DNA from 2 places in the Shewanella sp. 1180_01 genome. Region 1 is predicted to be linked to the other one. Evidence: riboswitches for the same ligand, from Rfam matches in the RefSeq annotation. Region 1 holds a riboswitch; the other holds the start of a gene.
The links. Region 1 has a riboswitch for cobalamin ahead of FW758_RS07585 (ABC transporter ATP-binding protein). Riboswitches for the same ligand answer to the same signal wherever they lie in the genome.
Positions count from the first base shown of each region.

Region 2: another riboswitch for cobalamin. It lies ahead of FW758_RS08800 (TonB-dependent receptor); the one in region 1 lies ahead of FW758_RS07585 (ABC transporter ATP-binding protein).

Region 1 is NZ_VXCT01000009.1:77,518-84,900, forward strand. Features, by position in the region: gene FW758_RS07560 (cobyric acid synthase) at 1-483, opposite strand, end outside; gene cobU (bifunctional adenosylcobinamide kinase/adenosylcobinamide-phosphate guanylyltransferase) at 553-1,173, opposite strand; gene FW758_RS07570 (adenosylcobinamide-GDP ribazoletransferase) at 1,170-1,958, opposite strand; gene cobT (nicotinate-nucleotide--dimethylbenzimidazole phosphoribosyltransferase) at 2,065-3,147, opposite strand; gene FW758_RS07580 (FecCD family ABC transporter permease) at 3,313-4,398, opposite strand; gene FW758_RS07585 (ABC transporter ATP-binding protein) at 4,439-5,332, opposite strand; cobalamin riboswitch at 5,433-5,597, opposite strand; gene FW758_RS07590 (histidine phosphatase family protein) at 5,801-6,532, opposite strand; gene metH (methionine synthase) at 6,986-7,383, shown strand, end outside.
Region 2 is NZ_VXCT01000011.1:102,892-110,274, reverse strand. Features, by position in the region: gene FW758_RS08810 (hypothetical protein) at 1-1,200, shown strand, start outside; gene FW758_RS08805 (hypothetical protein) at 1,416-2,084, shown strand; cobalamin riboswitch at 2,221-2,453, shown strand; gene FW758_RS08800 (TonB-dependent receptor) at 2,563-4,524, shown strand; gene FW758_RS08795 (HDOD domain-containing protein) at 4,805-5,533, shown strand; gene FW758_RS08790 (LysR substrate-binding domain-containing protein) at 5,634-6,539, opposite strand; gene metE (5-methyltetrahydropteroyltriglutamate--homocysteine S-methyltransferase) at 6,740-7,383, shown strand, end outside.

The DNA.
Region 1 (7,383 bases):
GTAATCCTTAGATTTAGACCCAAAAAAGGCCGAGGCTTCGAGCGTCGTCAGGGCTTTGCCGTGAACGATAATTTGCGCGCCCGTGTCCGAGCTAGGTTTAAGCAGAATAGGATTAAAATCGGTATGGGGCTCAAGATAACAGGCCACGGCTTGCAACGCCTGTGCGCGGCCGATCTCGCCGCCATCAATAGTCACAGCGCTATTGAGCGCCATATTTTGCGGCTTAAAGGGCGCAACCTTTACGCCCTCTCGGGCGAGCAAACGACAAATCCCCGCCACTAAGGTGCTCTTACCCGCATCCGACGTTGTGCCCTGCACCATCAAGACTTTTGCGCGCCGAAGCGAATTAACAGCAGGCGTATTCACCACAGAATTAACCGCAGGCGTATTCACCGCAAGATTAGCAGCAGAATGAATAGCTAAAGCGTCAGCGGTATCGAGTGCATTTGCACAGCCTGTGTTGTCTGTGTTTGGAGAGGACATAGGGTTAAAAAACTTATTCTAGTTTGCAGGGATAAAGATAAAGCTCAGTCTCAACATCACTTAGTTAGATTACAGTGGTTTGAGTGCCAAGGGTAAACCCGCGACCACTAAGGTGACATTGTCAGCCAAAGCAGCAACGGCTTGGTTTAACCAGCCCGCTTCATCAACAAATTGTCGGCTCAATTCACCTAAGGGCACAATACCTGAGCCCACTTCGTTACTGATCAACACCACCACACCTTCGAGCTCGGCAAGTGAATCCACAAAAGCGCTTTTCTCTGCCTGCCAACTCGCCAAAGCTTCATCGTTAGAGGTTGAACTGGCAGACGGTATAAAGTCTGTCGCATGCCACTCAGTCGGCGCCGGTTCATCATCAATCTTGGCGCTGGAAGCGAGTAATTGATTGGTTAACCAAAGGGTTAAACAGTCCACTAAAATCACTCGCCCAGGTTTTGCTAAGCGTTTTAACAGTGCCGTAAGGGCGAGCGACTCTTCAAACAATTGCCATTCGATACCATCGTCCGTTCGTCCCGCTTGATGTTTGGCGATACGGGTCGCCATTTCATCATCCAGCGCCTGCGCCGTGGCCACATAGCAGGCATCGAAGCCTAGCGCTGTGTACTGGCGCACTAAGGCTTCACCGTAGCGACTCTTACCGCTACGGGCGCCACCTAGGACGAGGTGGATCACAGTATGTTACCTACAACGAGCAATACAAAATAACACACAATTTCAGATATTTGCTGCGCCGCGCCTAAGGTATCACCCGTGTAACCGCCAATCTGGCGTCTAAAGATCACTATGATCAAACGGCGCAGTCCTATCATCACCAATAGCAATGACAATGCCGCTAACCCCTTGAGGAATAACAACACTAATACGCCGCTGGCGATCAGGATAAGCAGCTCATTAATGCCTTGATGTTGCGATAGCGGCTTAGACTTACTGGTCTCGTCATCGCGGACATATTTTTCACTAAAGATGATACTGGCTGATACCACGCGGCTGACTGTGTGTGCGACGATAAGCGCCGAGCCCGCGACCACAGGATCGTACAGTGCCAACTCGACGAGCAACTGCCATTTCAGCAGCAGGGCCAACATCAATGCCAGTGCACCATAACTGCCAAGGCGCGAGTCCTTCATGATCCGTAGCTTGTCTTCCGCCGTCCAACCACCGCCAAAACCGTCGAAGGTATCGGCTAGGCCATCCTCGTGAAATCCGCCCGTGAGCAAGACGCCAACCAACATAGCTAACAGCACAGAGACGCCGGCGGGGAGCCAGTTCTGCGTCAGCCAAAATACAATGGCACTTAACAGGCCGACCAAAAGACCGACGAGACCGAAATAACGGCTGGCCTTATTCAACTTATCGCTATCGACTTCGACCCATTTAGGCATAGGAATGCGGGTAAAATAGCCCATGGCAACTAAAAACAAATCTATCTCTTTGTGCCAGCTTTCGCGTTCTGACATAAAGCATCCTTAGTGAATTAACACTTGCTGCAAGGTTTAAGATTAAAACGGTTGGCTAAAAAGTTATTATTTTAAATAAGTAAAATAAGCGACTTAGCAGAGCACATCATACAACAGCCTCAATCCCCGCATCACTAAAACTCGCCATTTGATTGTAAAAATTTACTGAGGCTTGAATAAGCGGCAACGCCAAGGCTGCGCCCGTACCTTCACCTAATCTCAGCCCGAGTGATAATAAAGGTTTAGCCTGCAAAAATTCTAACATCCGCTGATGGCCTTGCTCGTCTGACTGGTGGGCGAAAATCAAATAATCGCGCACATTAGGGGCGATTTGCACCGCGACTAATGCCGCAGCAGTAGCGATAAAACCGTCCACGACCACCAGCATTTTGCGCTCAGCAGCCGCTAACATAGCGCCCGTCATCTGCACAATTTCAAAGCCACCTAGGCAAGCTAACACTGATTTGGGCCCAGTTAAGGCACTTTGATGCAGCAATAACGCCAGCTCAATCAGCATCAATTTACGTTCTAAGGTTTCGCTATTAATGCCCGTGCCACGGCCGACACAATCAATCACATCAAGCTGCATGATCGCCGCCATAATGGCTGCCGCAGCCGAGGTATTGCCTATGCCCATTTCGCCAAAGGCGACTAAGTTACAACCTGCTTGATGGTGACGTTCAATCAAATCGCGCGCCATCGCAAAGCCTTTATCGACGGTTTCCAGCGCCATCGCGGGCTCTAAATGAATCGCCCCTGTGCCCGCGCCAAGACGCTGATCGATAATGCCTTCAACCCCTTCGACTGGCGTTAAAATACCGCAATCGATCACTTCGAGCGTAAAGCCCACCTGCCGACAAAAAACGTTAATCGCCGCGCCGCCATGGGCAAAGTTTTGCACCATTTGGCGCGTCACTTCGCTAGGGGCAATCGACACGCCTTCTGCGGCAATACCATGATCACCCGCAAACACTAACATGGTTGGATGAACGATTTTCAGCACAGTATTTTGTGGCTGATCCGTTTGTTGTGAATCAGCCGCTTGCACGCGGACAATCTGTAAGGCTAAGGATTCGAGCTGACCTAAGGCGCCGGGCGGCTTAGTCTTAAGATCAATTTTTTGCTGGATCAGCGGATCCTGCGCTTTACTCACAGGGCTGATTTGAAAAGACACGGCTGACTGAGACATCCACACTCCACTTATTATCTTAAATAACCACAACGCATCCTGCGTCTATGACTAACATGTCCAATTTTGCATTTCCAATCGCGGGGCAGATATCAACAAAAATGCTGATTATCCCGCCAGTCTGCGCTTGCTAGATGACTCTAGGATTACGTTCTGACTAGGTGCTTACGCCATGACTCTGCGTTTACGCAAAATCAGCAAAAAGAACATGCTACCTATGGCCGCTGTGATAATGCCCACGGGCAACTCTTGATTGCCCAACAAACAGCGCGCCAGCACATCAATCCACACCATAAATAATCCGCCCACCAGCGCCGTTAATAGAATCGGCTGACGACCGGGAAACAGCATGCGCACTGTGTGGGGGATCATCAAACCGACAAACCCAATCCCGCCGCAGGTAGCGACCAAAATCGCGGTAATCAAGGAGCAGAGCAGCAGCATATTGAGTCGCAACTTAGGCACATTCACCCCTAAGGTATGCGCCGTTTCATCCCCCGCCTGCAACGCCATGATCTGCCGCTTCATGCCTAAAATAATGAACAAACTCGCGCCAATCACCAGTGTTGGCAGTACTAATAAGGACCAACTGGCCTTGGCGAAACTGCCTAAACTCCAAAACAGCACAGAAGCCGTCGCCTGCGGACTGGCGAAATACAACAACAAACTTGTTAACGCGCCAAACATAAAGGAGGTCGCCACGCCTGAGAGCAACATGCGCTCCACTTGGCTATTGAGCCCAAGGCCAGACAAGGCCAGCACTATCAGTACCGACAAACTAGCGCCAATAAAAGCGCCGAAGGGCAAGCTAAACCAGAGCAAACCCGACAAGGCGCTCGAACCACTAAAAATCCCCGAGTTCGCCGCCATACCCGCATTCTCAAAAAATCCAGAGCCCGTGAATAACGTCAACATCACCACAGCGCCAAAGGACGCGCCTGAGCTAATGCCAAACAGATAAGGGTCGGCCAATGGATTGCGGGTCACGGTTTGCAGCACACTGCCCGCCAAGGACAAACCCGCACCCGCCACAAAGGCCAATAAAATACGCGGCAGTCTGAGCTCCATCACGATGCGCTCCGTCATGCCATTGGCTTGAGTGAGGTTGGCCATTTTATTGATAAACACTTGGATAACATCCATAAAACTGATGTTCGCCGCGCCAAAACTCGTGGCAGCAATGGGGGTTATCAAAGTGATTATGCCTAATGCGACCAGCATCAGTTGTTGTCTCGTCAAAGGTGTCACCATACGCCCCAAATGTGAGATGAAATGCTATTTACTCCCTGAATCATCCGCCCTCGCCTCGCTCAGCCAAAGCATCAGCCATGCTGTGCGTCGAATCATGGTAGCCATAAAAATAGCTGATTAAGGGCTTTTTATGTTGTGGATGGGTCGACACCTGAGCGCACACGCCGAACACATCACCAATTCGCGCCTCGGTTAATACCTCGGTTGGTGTGCCCATAGCGCTGACTTCACCGTTATGGATCAACAACAAACTGTCGCACAGGGCGCTGGCTAAATTGAGATCGTGAATAGAGGCAATCACGCTGATGCCAAGGCTACGCACTAATTCGAGGATTTGAATTTGATAACGCACATCGAGGTGGTTGGTTGGCTCGTCAAGGATCAACAGTTGCGGCTGCTGCACTATGGCGCGGGCGATCAAGGCACGCTGCTTTTCACCGCCGGATAAGTGCTCGTACTGTTGGTGCATCTTATGACTCAGGCCGACTTTCTCTAGAGCCTTTGCAATGCGCTCGCCGTCACAGCTCGAATTGGTATCGAACATGCCCTTGTGCGGCGTTAAGCCCATGCTGACCAATTGCTCTGTGGTTAGGTCAAAATAATGCGGCGTGTCTTGCTGCACTACGGCGACGCGGCAGGCAAACGCCTTGGGCGATAAACGCTCAATATCTTGATCAAACAGGGTAATTTTGCCCTGAGTCGGGCGAACAAAGCGATACAAACAGCGTAGCAAGCTAGACTTACCCGCACCGTTAGGGCCAATCAAACCCAGCATCTGCCCCGTTGGCAGCGCAAAGTTAATATTGGAAAGAATGGTTTTGCCATCGATACACCAGCTTAACTGGCTGACATCGAGCGCGACCGTCTGGCTCGCTGACGGGCGAGTGTCGCTGTCATTCAAAGCATGGCTCGTTTGGATGGCAGAGAGTTTCACCAACGTGGTGCTCCTAGCGAGTCCAAACCTGAATTAAAAAAGGTTGTGCACATTGTCATCGGCTCCCTCGAGTCACCCGCTCGAGAACTAAGGCTGCACGCAGCGATAACAGAAATAGGCAGGTCTCCTGACTCGTCACTTTTCTATTGAAAACAATATAAAAAGTCACTCACAGTTGCGGGCACAGTTCGGGCTGACTGACAAGCAGCTCCCCAATTCCCTATTATGTTGAGATTGATTTCAAGCCTTTTCAGCGTGCCTCGGCCATAACTGCCACAGAACACCCTCGCACCACTCAAAACTCCCAACACCTATTTCTGTGACGTCATCCGATACACTGCCACCAGCCTTGCAAGGCCGTGTGCGTCGGGGACGTCAGGAAAAAGCATTATCCTATATTTACCTTAATAGGCAATCGACAATCACGCTGGTAAGACAAGAAAAATCTTCACCTTAGGGCTACGCGGATCACTCGCAGCGTCCGCTCGGCCAATCTAAACGCCAGTAACAAACGCCGTGTTCATCTTGCAGCACATTAATGCTCACCACGGCCGCCACGGGTAAATCGAGTTGACTGTAAAAGCCCACCGCCCGCTCAACCCCAAGGGCGCGCGCCATTAAGTGACGGATCACTCCGCCGTGGGTCACGACCCATACTTTGGCAGCCAGTTCGCCCGCACTCAAGCCCGTACCCATGCTAGCGCCCACTGCATGCTCGGCGTTATCTGAGTCGACGCTCAATCGTTCAAACTCGGCGGCGAGTATCTGGTCAATGGCCCCATTCACCCGCGACTCGAAACTGGCCATAGTTTCCCCATTGGGCGGCGGTGTTTGCCAAGGGTTTTGCCAATAGGCCGCTAAACTTTCGCCCTCTTGCTGATACAGCTCATCGAGCCGACGACCGTCCCAATCACCAAAATCAATTTCCTGTAAACCCGACAAAAACTGCGCCTGCAATGGCCTTGACTCAGATACCAGCGCCGCCGTCGAATGCAATTCGGCGGCAAAGGCTTGGGCAAATTCGGCGCAGCGGCGTGAAGTCGAACTGTAAATCGCGCTGCAGGTACTTGCCTGCGCCTCAACCGCTGCCGACATTTGCTGCCAGCCCTTTTCGCTCAAAGGCACATCCACACGGCCGCGTAAAATGGCGCCGCCTTCACACTCGCCGTGGCGTAACAATAACAATCGAACTTGTTTCATCGTATTCCTATGTCTATCACTCGTGGCAAATTTTGTTGAAAACCCACATTAGACCCGTCGTCCTATATACTCAATTACGCTCTAGCCCTACAACTAGCTCTACAACTAATCCTAAAAAAAGAGTCGTTAAACTGGGTGAAAAGTGCTGATAGGACTCAATTGTCGTTAGTCAATTTTGACCTTGCCCTGACAATCATAAGTCGCGTATTATGGACGTCTATACGTTTAAATGTCCAAAACTAAACTCTAACGATAAATAACTAAAACGAGTAGTCAAATATCGACCGAGCAGAATGGAATGCACTTAGCCTAACTAAGTTAGCTAATTTAGATCACTCACTAGGGTCGATAACGAGAGCCAATATCTGGACTGCACAACACGCTTTACCCTGCACTTAGCATAACAAGGGTCGATGCTTGGACTTAACTTAGCTGTATTTAAGGTAATTATTTATGACGATACCCTCTACCAAAGCCGGCCAGATATTGGCAGACATTCGTAAACAGCTTGCTGAGCGCATTCTAATCTTAGACGGTGCCATGGGCACTATGATCCAAGACCACAAGCTCGAAGAAGAGGACTATCGCGGCGAACGCTTTAAAGATTGGCACACTGACGTCAAAGGCAACAACGATTTATTGGTGTTGTCGCAACCCCACATCATCAAACAGATTCACACCGACTACTTAAACGCCGGTGCCGACATCATTGAAACCAACACCTTTAATGCTACTACTATCGCCATGGCCGACTACGACATGCAGTCGCTGTCCGCCGAAATTAACTTAGCCGGCGCCCGCCTCGCCCGTGAAGCCTGTGATGAAGTGTTTGCTGCCACAGGCATTCCGCG
Region 2 (7,383 bases), on a different contig from region 1:
ATCACCCAAAATGGCGATGTGATCACTTGGGGAAATAGTTTTAGCGGCGGCGATAGCCGCGAAGTTGCTGCGGAGCTTAAACACATTAAACAAGTCGTGCCTGTAAAGGAAGGTTTTGCCGCCCTGCGTGAAGATGGCACTGTGGTGTACTGGGGACGTGCAGGGAAACTGAGTCTCGACAAAGCCCTGCAAAGCCGTATGACAAACATCACTAAACTCTATGCTAACCGTGAGGCGGTAGCCGCACTCGATGCCAGTGGAAAAGTGCACACTTGGGGTTATGGGCCCGAAGGCGGCAATAGCCAGCATGTGCAGGATAAACTGGTGGATATAGTTGATATCTTTGCCGAAGGACGAAGTTTTACGGCACTTAAGAAAGACGGCAGCACTGTGATTTGGGGGCAAGTTGAACGTTCAACCAATATGAAAAAGCTGCTGCCGCAGTTAATGGATGTTGTGCGTGTTGAGTATACCCAAGGGACCTATGCCGCTTTGAAAAAGGATGGCAGTGTCGTGACTTGGGGGCAGAGTAGCGATATTTACCCTATTCGCAGTGCGCTTCAGGATGTCGTGAGTATTACGTCAAATAGCTGTGCTTTTGCAATCTTAAGTCCAGCGGGAGAAGCGCACTTTTGGGGCAATGAAACGAACTGCGGTATCGATTGGCTCAAACAAACAGATATTAAAGGCGTGAACAGTATTGTCAGTGTCGGCACGGGATTTCTGTTGCTGCGTGACAATGCCGTACCGCAAATCCTCGTCGATAACAGTGACTACGCCTATTTATATGGTTTTCACTATGCCCAAGAGATCCTCAATCAATATTGGCAGGAGGGAAGCAAAATCACCATAGGTTCAGCATCATTTGTATTCACCCGTCCTGACGGCAAAGTCGTGCCAGTAGGCTATAGGGTTAACCTAGAAAATGTCGAGAAGCTCATAGAACGCATCCCGCGATTAACTTGGTTAGCGAGGGCGGGTGAGGGTTATGTCGGGATCAGTGAAAAGGGGGAATGGGTCTCTTGGTCGATGAATAACGAGATGTTCGCCAAATCTCCGCTGCAGCCAGCCGATTCGTTGGTGATTAAGCCGCTGGATTTTACCCCTGTTACCCAATGCGAAACGCAAGAGCAACGGCAGGCGATTCTGAGTCAGGAAAGGCCTAAACCTGAAGTAAAAATGTGGTTATTTAGCGAATAGCATTCACCTCTTTTACCATCACGGCGCAGATAAACGGAGTATTTCTCTGTTATTTACACCGTGACAGTGATTATTTCTTTTAAAGTGGCAGTTAATCTAGGCTTTTGACTGTTTTCAATCTGGGTTATTCGCTAGAATGCTGGGTGTTTTCTGTTCAATTTCATGATGTCGTATTAATTAGCATTAGTTATAAGTGCGATACAAGGATGATAAGTATGAAATTAGCATTGTGTTCACCTATTGGATTGTTTCAAGGTGCCAGTGTGTTATTACTCTGCAGCTTAATTGGCTCAGAGCCAGTTCAAGCCACATTAGATATAGCTCGGAGCGAAAGCGGCGCAGCTCATACCCATGTATTGCCCGTATTTGGTCAGCAATTAGGGTTCAATCTGCCTGCGGGCTGGAAGCAGGCTTATCATGAGGAGCAAGCTGGCATGTTTATGGCAGAATATGTGCCTGAGCAGGAAGCATTAACCCAGTGGAGTGCACTATTTTGCGTGCAGGGCTTTAAGGATATGGCCGAGAGTATTAGCCCTGAGCGTTTTTTAGATGCGATGGCCCAGACCTATAAATCGACCTGTGACGGCGAAGTGGTGTACCAGAAGCTCGGCGACACTGAAGTTGATGGACATGAGGGATTTAAGGCTATTTTAGGCTGTACAGCCATGCCCAATATCCACAATGTCACGCAAGTGAATCCCAAAGCCTATGCTTCAACTCCTCAAGGGGAAATTGGCTACTATACGGTTGTCAGTGGCAATAAAGATTTGTATCTACTGCATAAGTCGATGCGAGGTGCCGTTTTTTCTGCCGATAAACCACCATTGCAGGCAGATAATAGCCAAGATTTTATCTCCGCTTTAGTCCCATTCTCCTTGAAGTAGACCGTAGACGTTCGCTTGAGTTTGATGGACTTTCATCCGTATAGACGTCTATAATGCGCGCGCTCAGGCTCTATAATGTGCTGAGCCTTAAGGGAGTATCGCTGTTTTATTGATGGCTGTGCCCTATGAATCAAATTTTTAGTCAACCTTCTGAGGTGCTTGCGTGCGAAAGCCGCGAGATAATCGGGAAGCCAGTGAAATTCTGGCACTGCCCCCGCAACGGTAAAAGGTGAGAGAAGACCGCGTTTGATTGGTGTGTTCAAGACAGAACCCGATAGTCAGAATGTTAAAGGTCAGTCTCGCGTTAATTCTATTTTTACGGATTAACATAGCCTAAGTCCGGAGACCGGCCCTAAAGGTGTTTTTGAGATTTCGGTGGGCAGATCTCAAAATGCGATAGTCACTGTCAGTATCTTTTACTGAATGAACAGTATCGTGGCGCTAATGCCCCGTTTTCCTTGCAGGAGTTAAAGGTAAAATGGGAACAAATCCAACAAAAATCGCGCTGTTGATCGGTAGCCTTTGCAGTTTTTCCGTTATCGCGCCCGCTATGGCGGCTGACGCTACCAGCACAGCGAAAGTCGACGAGCATCTTGTCGTGATCGGCCGCTCTGACAATACCCCGTTAAATATTGCCGCGAATGTGAATGTGATTGACGCTGCGGCGATTGAAATGAGCGGTGCCACTAGTGTGACTGAGGTTTTACGCGGTCAAAGTGGTATTCAAATATCAGATAATAACATCGGTACTAGTTTTGCGATGCGTGGCTTTAGCGCCAGCACTGCTGTGAATAACACGCTGATTTTACTTGATGGTCGTCGCCTCAATAATATCGATATCGCAGCCCCTAGTCTTAATGCCATTCCGCTTAATCAAGTGGATCGTATTGAAATTTTATCGGGTAGTGCGGGTGTGCTTTATGGTGACCAAGCCGTGGGCGGGGTGATCAATATTGTCACTAAGTCCCCTGAAAATACTGGCGGCAGCGTGCAGTTATCTGGCGGTAGCTTTGATACCTATGAAGGTCGCGGTGATGTGTCTGGCGCGATCAACAAAGATTGGCGTTACTTTTTCACTGGTAGCTATAACCAAGGTGACAACTATCGCAAACATAATGCTAACGAAACCGGCTCTATTCTTGGCCGCATTCAATATAAAACGGCCACAGACTCGTTCTTCGTTGAAACCAGCTATTACGATGATGACCGTGAAAATCCTGGCTCGCTTACAAAAGATCAATTTAAAGACAACCCACGTGACTCTGGGAACGATAAGCAATATTCTCACGAGATGACCACTGCGGCGCGCACGGGTTATCAGCATCAGCTTAATCAAAATTGGGCTTTAGCAGCGGATTTAGATTATAGCGATACCTTAGTGTCTTCTTTTAATTGGGGGGCGAACAGCCATAACACGCGCTCACTGTTGATGTTTAGTCCTAAAGCGTTAGCGAACTACAGTACCCGTCAAGGTGAGCTAAACCTAGTCACAGGTTTAGACATCAGCCGTGGTAAGGCTGATTTTGACACTATGGCGCGCAGTAATGTGCAGCAAACACAAAGTGCTTACTTACAAGCCACTGTTCCATTAAGCCATACCCTAAGTTATGTTGTGGGTGGGCGATATGCGCGGGTGACCGACGAGTTAGTCGATCGCAAAGTTTATCCTAATGGTATCGATTTAGATGAAGATGCGACAGCATTTGAGTTTGGCCTAAACTACCGTCCTAGTACGGAGCACAGATTCTATCTACGTGGCGATGAAAACTTCCGTTTTGCGAAAGTGGATGAGCAAGCTTATACCCCTAAAGATGTGTTTGGCTTAAAGCCACAGACGGGCCGCTCCTATGAGGCGGGTTGGGATTGGACGCTTGCCAGCCAAACCCTGCGAGTGAACCTGTATCGCCTCGATTTAGAGGATGAAATCGTGTTCGATCCTAGCGCAGAGACACCTCCAAAAGGAGATTTCCAAGGTGCGAACGTCAATGCTGACGCTTCTCGTCGTTATGGCGCCAGTGCCGATTGGGATTGGCAAGTGACTAAAGCGCTGCAGCTCGGGCTAGAGTATAACTATATCGATGCTGAATTTACCGACGGTAACAATGATGGCAAGGAGCTGTCTTGGGTGGCAAAACACACGGGGCGCGGATATGTCAGTATGGATTTTGCTGAGCATTTCCAAGTCTTTGCCGAAGCAATTTATACTGGTAACCGCTTTATCGAAGGCGATAACGGTAATGAAGGCGATAAGCTGGCCAGTTACGTGCTCGGTAATTTAGCCTTGAACTACAACCGTGATGCTTGGCTTGCCAGCCTGCGTATCGATAACCTATTTGATAAAGACTATGTCAGCGCAGGCTATTACGGTGGCCTTTGGGGTGATAGTTATTACTCTGGTCGAGGTCGCGATATTCGTTTTACCCTTGGTTATCGCTTCTAGGCATTGATTCGCTCAATTTCGATAAAGCCAGACTCAGTCTGGCTTTTTATTTTTTAGGCTCTGTTCAAGGAATAAATTTTGAAATAGGTATAGTCTTGAATATCGTTTCAGTAGAGTGACTAAATTGTCGTTATCTTTAGTGGTTAGCGGGCAGCAATAACTAAACAGGAATAATTTATCTATTACTCTGCTGTTTGTGGCTGAAATTCTTTAAATTTTGGGTATGATGTGAACGGTAACCGAATTATCTTATTGTCAATAAACAGGTGCAAAGTGTCTTATGACAGATCTTGAGCAACAGGTTTTTACTCAAGTTAGAGCTATCATAGCGAACGAAGAGCAAGTGATTGGCCGACGAGGGATTTTAATACCACTCAAAAAAGCGATCCTTGCTGAAGGCGACATTCGTAACGTGATCGACATCATCTCGAGTGACCCCGCATTGGCGGCGCACATGTTAATGCGCAGTAATTCCGCACAAGCATCTGGGGTGATTAACCCTAAGACTCGCTCGTTGAAAGAAGCTTTAGTCCGCTTAGGTCAAGTGAATATCTATCGCTATGCCTTTACGTTTTATCTGCAAGAACGCCTCGATGAGCTGCCGCAGCCCTATAAAAAGTTAGTCCAAGGTTATTGGAAGTTGACTGAAGATATTGCAACAGATGCGGTGGACAGTTTAGCGGAGATGGAAGGCGTTGAGGTTGATGCTGATGAAGTGCAAACCTTGGCCCTGTTCAGTGTGTTCGGCCAAATTATCGCGCTCACGGCATTTGCCTATTTAAATGCTAATGCCGAACAATCATTCCCTTTAAGCGTGATTAAGTCATTGATTGATAATCAACAGCAGACTTTGACCATAGAATCATTCGAAGCGTTAGACTTAGATCAGGACTTACGCCAAGAGTTTATGATTGCCCATAATTTGCGTCAGACCCGCAATTCGAATTCCCCTGGTTTAATCTTGCGCCGCGTATTGTCTATGCGTGGTCTGTTGATGAATCCGCTGTAATATTTCGATGCATTAAATCGCTGTTTGATCCTATGAAATAGTCATTAGATTCATTAAAAAAGCCTGCATCAGCAGGCTTTTTTGTTAGGTTTCACCTGTGTTAATTTGTCTTCTGCTGGCGGGATAAACCTTCACTCGCCACCAGTTGTAACCAATTTTGGATCAAGGCTGAGTTGGCGCTATGGCGGCGATAGGCACCAAATAGAGGCCGTTTTAAACCTTCTTGCCCTAGCTTCACTGTGGTGAGGCTTAGGCCATGTCCTTCATTTATCGACCAGTTCGGCAGTGCGGCTATGCCGTCTTTACAGGCGATGCGTTGCAGTAACATCATGGTTAAATCACAGGTTTTCTGCTCACCCGCTTCTATGCCTGCGGGCTCTAAAAAATGGCGATAGATGTCTAAACGCGTCAGTGGTACGGGATAGCTGATGATCGGTAAATGCACTAATTGCTTAGGGGTGACATAGGCTTCTTTTGCTAGAGGATGATCTCTAGCAACCACTAACTTCACTTCAAAATCAAACAAATGCTGATAAGCGAGTGAATGCCCAGGCACAGGATCTGAGGTCAGCACTATATCCAGTTCACCCATTTCCAAGGCATTGAGTGAGTCGAACAAGTGACGGCTCGACAGATCTAACTCCGCTTGGGGATAGTCTTGTCTAAATTGCTCCATCACAGGCATTAACCAGCGAAAACAGCTGTGGCACTCAATGCCTACCCGCAACTGATTGGTTTCGGTTTCAAGGCCATTCTTAAGATCTGTCTCGGTTTCTAACACCTTAGGCAAAATCTCTTCCGCGAGATGAAGCAGGCGTGCACCTTCTTGGGTGAATGACAGCGGCTTACTCTTACGCACAAAAATAGGCGAGTTAATCCTTTGCTCCAACTCCTTAATTTGGTGGGAGAGTGCGGATTGAGTGACAAAACGTTTTTTGGCTGCGCCCGCCAAACTGCCACTTTCCTTCAGGGCCATTAAGGTTCGCAGATGTCTTAGTTCGATCATGTTCACTCCAGGTGAAATTCGCTCATGTTGTGCTTGAAATCAATTCGGTTGCTGGAATAGAGACTAACACAATAAACTTCTAGACGTCCAGACGCCCATTGTTATTTATCAAGGCGGAAATGCTGAAAAGTGCCAAGAGAAAACAATCTGGTGGGTGCAAGTGCCGAATTTGGCTTATCTCAAATAAAGGAAGATAGGGTATGCAATTAAATAGTCTTGGGTTTCCCCGCATCGGGCGTCGTCGTGAATTGAAATTTGCCTTAGAAAAATACTGGCGTGGTGAGAGTACTCAAGCCGAATTATGTGAAGTAGCGAGTGAACTGCGCCGTACCCATTGGCAGTGGCAAACCGCAGTGGGCATTGAGCAAGTTCCCGTGGGGGATTTTGCCTTTTACGATCAAGTATTAACCCTGAGTGCGACCTTGAATGCCATCCCTGATCGCCACCGCGGCGAAGGCGCTATCGATCTCGATACCTTATTCCGTGTTGCCCGCGGCAGAGCGCCAACGGGCCAAGATGCGCCAGCCTCTGAAATGACCAAGTATTTCAATACTAATTATCATTATTTGGTGCCAGAGCTGACGCAAAACCAAGAGTTTTCGATTGCTTACGAGCAGTTTTTTGATGAAGTCAGCGAAGCGCAAGCGCTAGGCTATAAAGCAAAACCTGTGCTACTCGGCCCTGTTAGTTACTTGCACCTTGCTAAAACTGTGGGTCAAGAGTTCAATAAGTTAAGTTTATTGCCTAATTTATTAACTGCTTATGCTGACATCTTGGCGCGTTTCGCCGCCAAAGGTGTGGAATGGGTACAGTTAGATGAGCCTGTGTTGGCATTAGAGTTAGG